DNA from 2 places in the Paenibacillus sp. FSL L8-0494 genome. Region 2 is predicted to be linked to the other one. Evidence: riboswitches for the same ligand, from Rfam matches in the RefSeq annotation. Region 2 holds a riboswitch; the other holds the start of a gene.
The links. Region 2 has a riboswitch for cyclic di-AMP ahead of NYE35_RS00190 (3D domain-containing protein). Riboswitches for the same ligand answer to the same signal wherever they lie in the genome.
Positions count from the first base shown of each region.

Region 1 (6,343 bases), 2.5 Mb from region 2:
ATAATATTTAATACCTTTGCCCCACTCCAGGAACGTATGCTGGACATTGGTGGAATTGTTGGTAAAACGACTGAAGCAGAAGCATGGCTTGCCCAGTATAAAACCGCTGAAGAGAACATGTGGAAGCAATTGAAATCCGCAGGCATGAAAGAGGGCGAAACGGCTGCGGTCTTCACTTATTATCCAGGAGACAGATTGTTTATAATGGCAGCAACCGGACTTTCACAGGTACTCTATGGGGAGAATGGCTTCAATGCAACTCCAGCTATTCAGAAGATACTTGATGAAGGTAAAGGGTTCCAGGAAGTATCCATGGAAGTCCTGAAAGAATATGCCGGAGACCGGATATTCATCTTGACTCCAGTGGCAGAAGAAGCAAAACAATCCACAGAGAATCTATTAAAGAGCCCTATCTGGAAGAGCCTTCCTGCCGTCAAGAACGGATATGTCTATACACAAGACATCATGAAGACTTCAAGTGATGCAACAACAAGAGAATGGCTGCTTGGCGAAATTCCACAGCTATTGAATATGAAATAACCTTCTGTGATGAAGAGTTTAACACAAGGCTGATAAAAAACTGCAAGAAGCATGTCAACGGCTGTTGATATGCTTCTTTTTTTTATATACAATGAATTCATTGATAATCATTCTCACCAAATGAACGGAGGCTGAACCCATGCTGCATACATCATCGTCCTGCCCCCCACTCCACTCTCTGCTATTTCAGCTAAACGAGGCCGAACTGATGATTCAAGCTGCCGATTCAAGCTCTATAACGCGTACAACCCAGGACTATACCCTTCTCATATTTACTGGAGGGAACGGACAATTGAACCTCGATGATCAAAGCGTGATACTAAGTACGGATAAATGTTATCTACTATCTCCTGGAATCTCCTATAGTACGAACAACCAGGAGCTGACGTTGTATTATTACCTCATCACCTTTACAGCAATTTATACAACCAAGCTTCCTAAACGATATTCTGGAGAGCTGCTTTCCGGCAGGCGGGAGTTAATTGTGCACCCGTTCACCAAGGTAATCCGGCTAGTCGAAGACCTGCTCATGAACAGGAATAACACCGATGATGTACAACAATTCAAGCAACAATTAAAATTCCAAGAATTGCTGCTGTTACTTTTTGAGCATAATTACCCTTCCAAACACCTGCCAAGTCCTACGGAATCCGTAGAAAAGACCATAACATTCATTCAGGAGCATTATACAGAGAGTATCACCGTGAAGCAGTTAGCTGAATTGGCGGGAATATCAATCTGGCAATATACACCGATCTTTCAGCAGCTTACGGGTAAAAAGCCGCTTGAATACCTGACGGATCTGCGTATTAATCATTCCAAACGATTCCTGCAGGAATCGACTGAACCACTGCGGGAAATCGCCAGACTGGTCGGCTTCTCGGATGAATATTATTTCAGCCGCCGCTTTCGGCAAAAAACCGGAGTTACACCCGGACAATATGCACATCAGCAAGGTCGTAAGCTTACCGTCAAGGATTGGACGGGTCATGAGGTGGAAATTCCTGAACGAGCGAAACGTATTGTCTATCATGGCGAGACACTTGGCGACCTTCTCGCGTTAGGTGTAAAGCCTATCGGTGGAGATGAAGCATTCGCCCGGAACAGCGTCTATAAACATCGGCTTAAGAAGCTCGCCAACGTCGGGTTTCCACTGGACCCGCAGTTGACCGCTTCCCTAAACCCAGATTTGATCATTTTGGCAAATAGTGATGAAAGAGCCTACAGAGCAGTTTCTGGTATCGCTCCGACACTCACCTTTGATTCATTTGCGCCTCTCGACAACCGAATGCGGACATTAGGCAGTTGGCTAGGTAAACAGCGCGAAGCCGAAGCATGGCTGGAGTCATTCACAATCAAAAACGCTGCCATGTGGCAGCAGCTTTACTCGACAACTCTCCAAGTTGGAGAAACCGCCTCTGCTTTGGTCTATGATCATGGAGATCATCTATATGCTATGGGAATGTCCGGATTCTCCACTGCGCTTTATGCCCCATGTGGTTTACAACCGACCGAAGAGATCCAAGCCATATTGGACGAAGAGTTAGGGTTCGCCGAAGTTGATCCAACACGACTGCCTGCCTACGCCGGAGATCATATCTTCATGTTCATTCCGGAACGCAAAGACTCGCGAGCTGCGATGGAACGATTACTAGACAGTTCACTTTGGAACACTCTTCCGGCAGTACGTCAGGGACATGTTTATCTGCTCGACGGAAGCAAATGGAACTCTAGTGATGCGTTAACCCGGGAGAAACTGCTAACGCTGTTGCCTAAACTACTCGGCGGAAGTAGCGCTAGCAATTGAAGGTGAATCTAGGATTCTCTTTTGACTTTTCAAAACTTGATAGGGTATACTTTATCTACGCTTAATTTCCAACTTTTACAGTTGAAAAGCGGGGGAACCAGTTAATTGGGGCGAATCATTGAGCATTAGAATGTAGGGTACCATCTTACCCGAGTCCGTCAGCTAACCTCGTCAGCAGTGGATGGGTCTGCTTTTCATGTTATTTACATAACCAGAGACCCTTGCTAAGGGTCTCTTTTTGTGCTTTTTTTGGACCCTGCTGGCAGTAGATTGGCCTTTGACACTAAGGCTCCCTCATTTCTCACACTACGAGACAAAGGAGAGATGTACGTGCAAAAGGTAAAGTACTTCACGGATATTAACAAAATAGCTATGTTGTCTGAGCTGGAAAAAGAGAATCTGAAAGAAATTACAGACAAATTTGTTTTTCGTGTAAATGACTACTATCTGTCTTTGATTAACTGGGATGATCCAGATGATCCCATCCGTAAGCTGGTTATTCCTAACGAAGGTGAACTGCTGGAGTATGGGCGCTGGGACGCCTCCGATGAGGACACGAATTATGTGGTACCTGGTTGTCAGCACAAGTATAGAACCACTGCACTACTGATTGTATCCGAGGTCTGCGGGGCTTATTGCCGCTACTGTTTCCGTAAGCGTCTGTTCCGAAATGACGTGAAAGAGGCGATGGCTGATGTCTCTCCGGGCTTGGAGTATATCGCAAAGAATCCGGAGATTAACAACGTACTTCTTACGGGCGGGGACAGTTTAATTCTCTCCACACCGAAGCTAAGATCCATTATTGAAAATCTAAGAAGCATTGAGCATGTTAAGATCATTAGACTAGGTTCCAAAATTCCCGTATTTAATCCGATGCGGATCTCTGAAGACGAAGAGCTGCTGGAGCTGATTCGTACTTACTCTACCGAAGACAAACGAATCTATGTTATGGCGCACATCAATCATCCTCGTGAAATCACACCTGAAGCCAAAAAAGCATTTAAAGCTCTCCACAACGCAGGGGCAATTGTCGTAAATCAGACTCCCATCCTCAAAGGCATCAACGATGATCCCATTATTTTAGGGGAACTACTGGACCGACTTTCATGGGCTGGCGTTACACCCTACTACTTCTTTGTGAACCGGCCCGTTGCCGGAAACCGGGATTTCGTATTACCGCTCGAGCAAGTCTATCAAATTGTAGAAGAAGCCAAAGCTAGAACCTCAGGACTTGGCAAAAGAGTACGCTTATCCATGAGCCACACCTCAGGAAAAATAGAAATTCTCGCCATTGATAACGGGAAAGCCTATCTCAAATACCATCAATCCAGAGATCAGGAATACGGAAAATTCATGATTCTAGATTGTCCAAAGGACGCCGAATGGTTCGATGACCTGCCTGGGAATGAGCAATATTGGACCCCACCTGTGAAAAAAAACGATGCTATTATTTCTGTTAATCATTTATCAGAGCCTGCGGATTTAATCTGTAAATAAATTAATCGGCTCTGTCAGACTCTGTCATAGGATATTTCTTCATCACCAACAACAAAACTCCTCCCTCCCAAAATTAGCCCGAAAAAATCTATGATATAATCACGCTGTAACACGAAATGGACTAATGGGTGGGAATGCACACATGAAATTGGAAAGATTGATTTCTATGATCTACAAGCTATTGAACCACGAAGTTTTATCTGCCTCCAAGCTGGCTGAAGAGTTTCAGGTTTCCCAGCGGACGATCTATAGGGATATCGATGTGATTTGTGCCGCTGGTATCCCGGTCGTATCATATCAGGGAACTAAAGGTGGATATGGCATTATGGACGGATATAAAATGGATAAAAGCCTGCTCCGTTCGTATGATGTCACTTCTCTGATTACTGTACTTAACAGTCTCTCTTCCGTGTTTGAAGATGAGCATACGCAAGGAACCATTGAACGGCTGCAAACGATAGGAACGGAGCCACAGACTTCTAGTCTCGCGGTGGATCTTGAAACCCGGCGTACGGATCCTGACGCACTTCCTCTTTTACGTGCGGCTATAGCGGAACGAAATGTTGTCCGTTTTGATTACATCAGTGTAAAAAATGAACGTACAACCCGTGAAATGGAACCAGTAAAGCTTCATTTTAAATATAGCAACTGGTACATCTATGGTTATTGCCGGGCACGGCAGGATTATCGGGAGTTTCGTCTTTCCCGGATGCTGAATTTGTTCCTGACGCAGGATACCTTTCAATCACAACATGAAGTACCCAAAGAGGCTGGCTGTTCAAACAGGGTAGATCAGGTGGAGGAAATAGTAATCCGGGTGGGCCCTGAGGCTTTGGCAGAAGCTTTGGATCAGTTTCATCAAGTCGACAAGGAATTTCATTCTGATAAAAGCATGACGATGCGAATTCCTGTGTATAAGCCATTGGAAGCTCGTTGGCTTTGGTCCATTCTGCTGAGTTTCGGCAGCGGGGCCGAAGTCCTCGAACCCCCTGCATTGCGAGGTATTTTAAAAGAGCAGCTTCAAAACACACTCAAACTTTATGAAGAAGTATGACAGTCTGATGTCATACTTCTTCTTTTATATTAACAACAGTAACAAAAACAAATCCATGACAATTCAAAAGGAGACAATACGAATGACAAATTATCCAGTAGAAATGTTTAAATACCACACATGGGCAAACCAAACTATCCTGGGGAGAATCAAGGAACTCCCGGCTTCTGTGCTAAGTCAAGAAGTGAACAGCTCATTTCCCACCATCGCTCATGCCCTTAGCCATATCTATGCGGTTGATACGATCTGGTATCTTGTTTTAACGGGCACTGCCATGCCTGAGGCTTTTCAACAAAGTATCCCGCTAAATTTGAGCATTCTAGATTCTGTGGATGAGTACGTAAATATCTTTGCACAGCTATCGGAACAATACAAAGAATGGTTACACCACCAATCCGATTTGGAGCAAACCATTCTGCTTGACAATCCATTCGCCGGAATCCGCCAAACACGCCTATCAGAAATTGTGTTGCAAGTCGTCAATCACGGGACTTATCATAGAGGCAATATCTCTACTATGTTACGGCAGTTAGGCCACGCTTCCACCATGAATGACTATTCTCTTTTTTGGTATCAGGTAACAGCGGAAGCTGTTTAAACACTAATGGGCAATCTGCCCCACTCCATACCTAGAAAGGAAATTGTATTTTAATTATGGAGATTGAAAATCTAATTACAGTAAAAACGAGAGAAGATTTAAGAGTTTGGCTGCAGGAGAATTGTAAGACTGAAAAATCTTGTTGGGTACTCGTTAGTATGACGCCAAACCCAGAAACGTTGCTATATTTGGACGTAGTTGAGGAATGTTTGTGTTTTGGATGGATCGATGGAGTGAAAAAGAAAATTTCGGAAACAGAGCTGGCGCAAAGACTCTCTCCCCGAAGTAAAAAAAGCTCTTGGACTGAATTGAACAAAGAACGGGTCCGCCGCCTCGAAAAGCTGGGGTTAATGAGTGCTGAAGGAAAACGGATACTTCCTGATATGAACCCTGATTCTTTTATAGTAGATAAGATTATAGAGCAAAGGCTAAAAGAGGACAGGCAAGTATATGAGAATTTCCGGGCCTTTCCCCCCCTTTATAAAAGAGTTCGGATCGACACGATCCAAAGCAATAAACATCAGCCAGATTTATTTAAGAGTAAATTAGACAAATTCATAACAAACACTAAAGAAAATAAAATGTACGGGCAATGGCATGATAATGGACGTCTGCTCGATTATTAAGCTGCGCTAGATGCATGATCTCCTGCTGAGGCTTTCGGACTCCAATGACGCTATTTACTAATTTATCGCCTCTTCAGCAATCCATCGGACTCCAGTGCAGCTATTCCTTAGAAACAGGCTCTTATAAGGCGTTTTTTTTCGCCAATAGGGGCTATGCGGTCCGATAATACTCCAAATGGCGGATTTTCCTGCATTTAAGGTCCGCTGAGTCCGATACCGCC
Region 1 is NZ_JBBOPQ010000001.1:2,542,190-2,548,532, reverse strand. Features, by position in the region: gene NYE35_RS11320 (ABC transporter substrate-binding protein) at 1-540, shown strand, start outside; gene NYE35_RS11315 (helix-turn-helix domain-containing protein) at 680-2,347, shown strand; cyclic di-AMP (ydaO/yuaA leader) riboswitch at 2,396-2,539, shown strand; gene NYE35_RS11310 (KamA family radical SAM protein) at 2,672-3,844, shown strand; gene NYE35_RS11305 (helix-turn-helix transcriptional regulator) at 3,987-4,898, shown strand; gene NYE35_RS11300 (DinB family protein) at 4,981-5,496, shown strand; gene NYE35_RS11295 (YdeI/OmpD-associated family protein) at 5,553-6,122, shown strand.
Region 1: it holds a riboswitch for cyclic di-AMP, as region 2 does, so the genes downstream of both, NYE35_RS11310 (KamA family radical SAM protein) here and NYE35_RS00190 (3D domain-containing protein) in region 2, are expected to answer to the same signal.

Region 2 (6,343 bases):
TTTGCTTACTTTGTGTGCGGCTTTGCTGCATGATTTAGGGCATGGCCCATTTTCCCATTCTATAGAAGAAGCTTTTGAAATGAACCATGAGGATTGGACCTGCCGGATTATTTTGGAGGACACGGAGATTACCGAAATATTGCGTGATGTGGAGGAAGATTTTCCTCGTAAAGTAGCTTCAGTTATCTCTAAGACTTATGAGCATGAAATTGTTGTCAATTTGGTTTCCAGTCCGCTGGATGCTGATCGTATGGATTATTTGCTGCGTGATGCGTACTATACAGGTGTAAACTATGGAACCATCGACATTGATCGGATTTTGAGAATGCTTCGTCCTTATAATGGGCGGATTGTAGTAAAAGAATCAGGTATGCATGCCATTGAAGATTATTTAATGTCACGTTATCAAATGTACTGGCAGGTATATTTTCATCCGGTGACGCGCAGCTCTGAAATTATTTTGCGTCAAATCTTCCGTAGAGCTAAAGAATTGTTCCAAGAGGGATACAAATTTCGCTTTATGATCGCTCCGCTGGAAGATCTCTTTCGAGGAGAAGTAACAGTGAAGCAATATTTAATGCTTGATGAGGCACTGGTACAGACTGCTTTTATGCAATGGACACTTGAAGAAGATGAGTTATTAAGCGACTTGTGTACCCGTTTTATTCATCGTAAACTGTATAAATATGTAGAGATCGAGAATTTGGATACAGATATGATTACGGAAATCCGCAGCAGTTTTGCGGGAGTGGGACTTAACCCAGAATATGACCTAGAGATTGATTATCCGACAGATTTGCCTTATGATGTGTTCCGTCCAGGAGCAGCCTTCGACAATAATCAAATTTTACTGCTTGATCGGAATGAGCAATTGCGGGAAATTTCAGAGGTATCGGATATTGTGCGCTCAATAAGCGGAATTCATCGTGGCAGATATCATCTATATTTCCCACAGGACAAGCTGAAAAAAGCCCTTACACGCTTGCCCTCTTCTGTAGCAGAGATTTTTGCAAAATAATACAAATATTTATGGAACTATTGATAAAAACAACAAGGAGTGAGCTTTAAAATGTATCTGTTCGACACACATACACATCTAGATGCGCCTCAATTCGACGAGGATCGCGAGGAAGTTATTGCTCGTGCAGTAGAGGCCGGAGTTAGCAAGATGATCAATATTGGATTTAATCGGGAAACGATCCCTTCAACGATGAAGCTGGCTGAATCTTATGATTATATTTATGCAGCGGTGGGCTGGCATCCACAGGATGCGATTGATATGAAAGAGGGGGACCTCGATTGGATCGCCTCTCTTTGCAGCCATGAAAAAGTGGTGGCCATCGGAGAGATTGGATTGGATTATTATTGGGATACCTCTCCCAAGGATGTGCAGCAGGAGGTCTTCCGCAAACAAATCGGACTAGCCCGTGAACTAAAAATGCCAATCTGTATACATGACCGTGATGCTCATGAAGATGTTGTACGGATTTTACGGGAGGAAAAAGCAAATGAAATTGGTGGCGTGATGCATTCGTTCTCAGGCAGCTGGGAAACAGCAAAAATGTGTCTAGACCTTGGATTTCATTTGTCATTTGGAGGACCGATAACGTTCAAAAATGCCAGAGTGCCTAAAGAGGTGCTTGCACAGACGCCATTGGACCGATTATTGATCGAAACAGACGCTCCATATTTGACTCCACACCCCTTCCGTGGCAAGCGAAATGAGAGTGCTCATGTGAAGTTAGTAGCAGAGGCTGCGGCTGAAATTAAAGGGTTAACATGGGAAGAATTGGCTAAAATTACGTATGCGAACGCACTGGAACGATTTGGGATTGTCTGAAAACAGGAGTAAAACGGGTGAAAAATAGAGAATAGCCGATATATTAAACTTTTTTAATATAAAAACGGCTGATTATTACAATATTTTAACCATATATTTGCTTAAACGTGGTTGAATCGTCCTTTACAACATGCATCAAAACAGGATATCATCTTTTCAGTGATGTGAGCTGTTGTTATTGTGACAGCCATTGATTCATGGATCGTCTCGCTGAGTCTCCGTATGGAGAACGGGGGAACCAATATTGAACTGCCGCATGCCTGTATCTTGAATACGACTAGGAATTGCCGCAGAACAATATTTGATTTCTTCACGTGGTCTTTGGGGTGAATTTAAGGGCAACCGCCGTGAGCGGGTGACCTGAAATAGGGCGTCTCTCTTTCGTCCGAACCCGACAGCTAACCCCGTAAGCGCAAGTAAGAGAGGCAACCTCGTGCACAAACATTCCCGCGTATTCTGACATCGGAGAAGCCACGAAAGAGTCCTCAAGAGAACTCTTTTTAGGCTTCTTTATTTTTGAATAAACTGAATGTTGCCCGCATACTGTTATATAACAGGTGTGGGAGTAGCTGTGCCGAGCAGGCGATCCATGAGCAGGAGACGCTAAGTTAATACGTGCGTATCCTGTGACAATCTCAAATAGTTTCGTCAAAGAAATTCAGTCCTCATGATATACAAATTGACGACGAGGCTATGTAAGGAGGATGGAGAGAATGGGCTTATTCCAACCAGAGGTATCCCATGATTCGCAGTCATCCAGCAGGTCTTTCGCATTACGGTGGGAGCAAGTAAATACTCGCGTACTTTTACTTGCAGGTGTGATTTCAATCGCAATCGCGCTGTTAATTCTGCTGTACGTACACGGTCAAAGTAACAAACAATTTGTTTTAGTAATAGACGGGCAAACACAGACACTTGAAACGCGAGAAGCACTTCTTGGTGATGTGTTGGAGAAAGAGCAAATTTCGCTGCAGCCGCATGATGAATTATCTTTAGGTCTGAGTGATGAAATAAAAGACGGTGACCGTGTCGTTATCAATCGTGCGCAGAAATTTAGCCTTACTGCGGACGGAGCAACAAAAACGTTATATACGACCGAAGACACTATCGGTCAGGCGATTGACAAACTGGGTATCAACCTAGAAGGCTATGATAAGATTTTTCCTTCGTTAGACACCACCATCTCTGCTGACATGGAGATTAAGATCGTTCGTATCAACAAGCAAACGGTACAGCGAACAACTAACTTACCTTTCCGTGTTATTAAGACAGCAGATCCCTCCCTTACTGTGGGAACAGTTAGAGTGGCACAGGCAGGCAAACCAGGCGTCATGGTTCAGCATATTGAAAAGATCTATCAAGACGGAGAACTGGCCTCTATGCGCATGATCGGCAAGGAAGTACAAACGGTAACAAAAGATAAGATCATTGCCGTTGGTACTAAAGCACTTCCTAAGCCTACTGTAGTTGCTAAAGCTACAACAACTTCCAAATCAAGCACTACCTCCAAAACGACTAAAGTTAGCGCTAAGACTAAGAACGTCACAAGCAAGGCTGGCGTAGACTTTGAGTACAAGAAGATGATTAAGAACGTCTCCATGACAGCTTATTCGTCAGAAGAGCCAGGAATAGGTACTAAAACTGCCTCCGGAACACGCGTAACGGAAGGTCGTACAATTGCAGTAGATCCGAATGTAATTCCTATTGGCTGGTGGGTTTATATCGATGGGCTTGGATTCCGCCGTGCAGAGGATACTGGCGGTGCCATTAAAGGCAATAAAGTGGATGTCTATTATGATTCCCTGAGCCATGCTCGTAATTTCGGCCGTAAATCACGTACCGTATATGTGATTGGACCTGTGAAACCAGAGCTTAACTAGAACTGAAGCTTTTGCAAAAAATCCTTTGATAAGCTATAGTGATGATAACCGTAAGGAACGCTGGATGATCATTTCGTTGATCGCAGAGCAACCGCTCATCACTTATACATTCTTTAACCAAAAGAAGAGGAGCGAATCCTCTTCTTTTTGCTTTTTTTGGAAGGAGTCAAGAAATATGATTAAGGAATTAATCGTCGTTGAAGGCAAAAGCGATACCGTAGCCATTAAGCGTGCTGTGGAAGCAGATACGATTGAGACAGGCGGCTCTGCTGTAAACCGGACTGTAATTGCGAAGATTGCGCTAGCTATGGAACGCAGAGGGGTTATTATTCTTACGGACCCGGACCATGCCGGGGAGCGAATTCGTAAAATCGTTTCAGCGAAGGTGCCGGGCTGCAAGCATGCTTTTATTCCGGAGAAGGACGCAACTCGAAAAGGGGATATCGGTGTAGAGAATGCATCGCCAGAGGCGATTCGTCATGCGCTGCGTAATGTACATACCTCTTTTGAAGGAGCACCTGCTTTGATTGGTATTGATGACCTTATGGCCGCTGGAATGCTTGTACACCCTCGGGCTGCTGAAAGACGTATGGCGCTTGGTAATTTGCTTGGAATCGGATATTGTAACGGCAAACAGCTGTACAAGCGGCTGGCGATGTTTGGGATTACGCGGGAGGAATTTGCCGGGGCTCTCGCCCAAATTGATCAGGGAGGCATTACTTCATGAGTGGTAGAGAGGAAATTTCGACTCCAAAACGGACCAAAGAGATTATTCAACGTTATGGATTCAAGTTTAAGAAAAGCCTGGGACAGAATTTTTTGATTGATCAAAATATTTTGGACAAGATTGTAGACGCTGCTGGACTAGATAGCGATTCTGGGGCGCTGGAGATCGGGCCGGGAATTGGAGCGCTGACGGAACGTCTGGCACTAACAGCCGGTGCTGTAACTGCCGTAGAGATTGACCGTAGACTGATTCCAATATTAAAAGACGTACTTTCCCCTTATCCCCATGTTAAGGTTCGTAACGATGATGTCCTCAATGTGAACTTGCAGGAAATGTTCAAGGAAGATTTCACCACTGTGAACAAGGTCAGTGTGGTTGCTAACCTGCCTTATTATGTGACTACTCCGATTCTGATGAAGCTGCTTGAAGAGAAGCTTCCCCTTGATAACATCGTTGTAATGATTCAGAAGGAGGTTGCGGAGCGTATGGCTGCATCTCCAGGTGGAAAGGAATACGGAAGTCTTAGCATTGCCGTGCAGTACTACAGCGAGCCTGAGCTCGTCTGTATCGTGCCGCGTACGGTATTCATCCCTCAACCTAATGTGGAGTCTGCTGTTATCCGTCTGAAGGTTAGAGAGCATCCTCCGGTAAAGGTGGAGAGTGAGAAGCATTTCTTTGAAGTGGTTCACGCTTCTTTCACACAGCGCCGCAAGACGATTGCTAACAATCTGAAGGCTCGTTACTTCCCTGAACAAGGACGTGAGCAGCTGGAGGCTTTACTCGCAGAAGCGGGTATTGAACCGACCCGTCGCGGAGAAACACTCAGTCTTGAAGAATACGCCCGCTTAAGCGGTGTTTTGCTAGCCGCTGGAATTGAATAAGCAATAAGAAACGGTTGTTGTCTTAAAGGACGACAACCGTTTCTCGTAGAAATATAAGGATGTTATTCTGGTGGAGCATTATACATTCTTATATTATAAAAATATGGCGAGTTATGAACCAACTGAGGCCTTTGCCCATACGATGGGGTAGAGGTGGTGGTTGTAATGAATTTAGGAGACTTGGTCGTTCGCAAATCTTATGGCGGTGATTTAACATTTCGTGTAGATAATATCGTGCAGGATAGAGCCGTCATTAAAGGCACAGATTTCCGCCTGTTGGCGGATTCTCCTCTGGATGACCTGGTTCAAGTGCCTCCTACCCGAATAACGGAACGGGGACAGCAAGCACAGATCAAAGCGAAGGAATCACTGACACAGCTGCGGAAGGACCGTCAGGAGCAAAGTCAGCGGAGCGGGGGAACCCTAACAGAGGGGACATGGGCTCCACCGTCTAAGGAAGCTCCTTATTTTGAAGTGCCGGGTAAAGTACTGCATCTGGATGGCGATCCGGCATATTTGAATAAGAGCCTTAGCTTATACGAGCAACTGCGGATTCCCGCTGAAGGGCATCATGTTCATGAATCTGCAATGGCTGATACGTTATACCGGCTGTTGCCCCGTGTACGCCCAGACATTGTAGTGATCACTGGTCATGATGGGGTACTGAAGCAACAGCATACTTACGATCTATATAGTCTGAATAGCTACAAAAATTCGCAAAACTTTATAGCTGCTATTAGGGTAGCTAGGGAGTATGAGCGGAATTTTGATGCGTTGACTATTGTTGCCGGTGCTTGCCAATCTCATTTCGAGGCATTACTTGGAGCTGGGGCTAATTTTGCCAGTTCACCTGGTCGAATTTTGATCCATGCTCTGGATCCCGTTTATGTAGCAGCAAAATCATCCTTTACTTCCATCAGGGATACTGTAAATCTTAGTGATGTTCTGAATAATACCATCAGCGGTAATCAGGGTATTGGTGGTGTTGAGACCCGTGGCAGCTTCCGTATCGGAA
Region 2 is NZ_JBBOPQ010000001.1:40,054-46,396, forward strand. Features, by position in the region: gene NYE35_RS00180 (HD domain-containing protein) at 1-1,018, shown strand, start outside; gene NYE35_RS00185 (TatD family hydrolase) at 1,070-1,840, shown strand; cyclic di-AMP (ydaO/yuaA leader) riboswitch at 2,039-2,268, shown strand; gene NYE35_RS00190 (3D domain-containing protein) at 2,554-3,720, shown strand; gene rnmV (ribonuclease M5) at 3,896-4,447, shown strand; gene rsmA (16S rRNA (adenine(1518)-N(6)/adenine(1519)-N(6))-dimethyltransferase RsmA) at 4,444-5,328, shown strand; gene yabG (sporulation peptidase YabG) at 5,494-6,343, shown strand, end outside.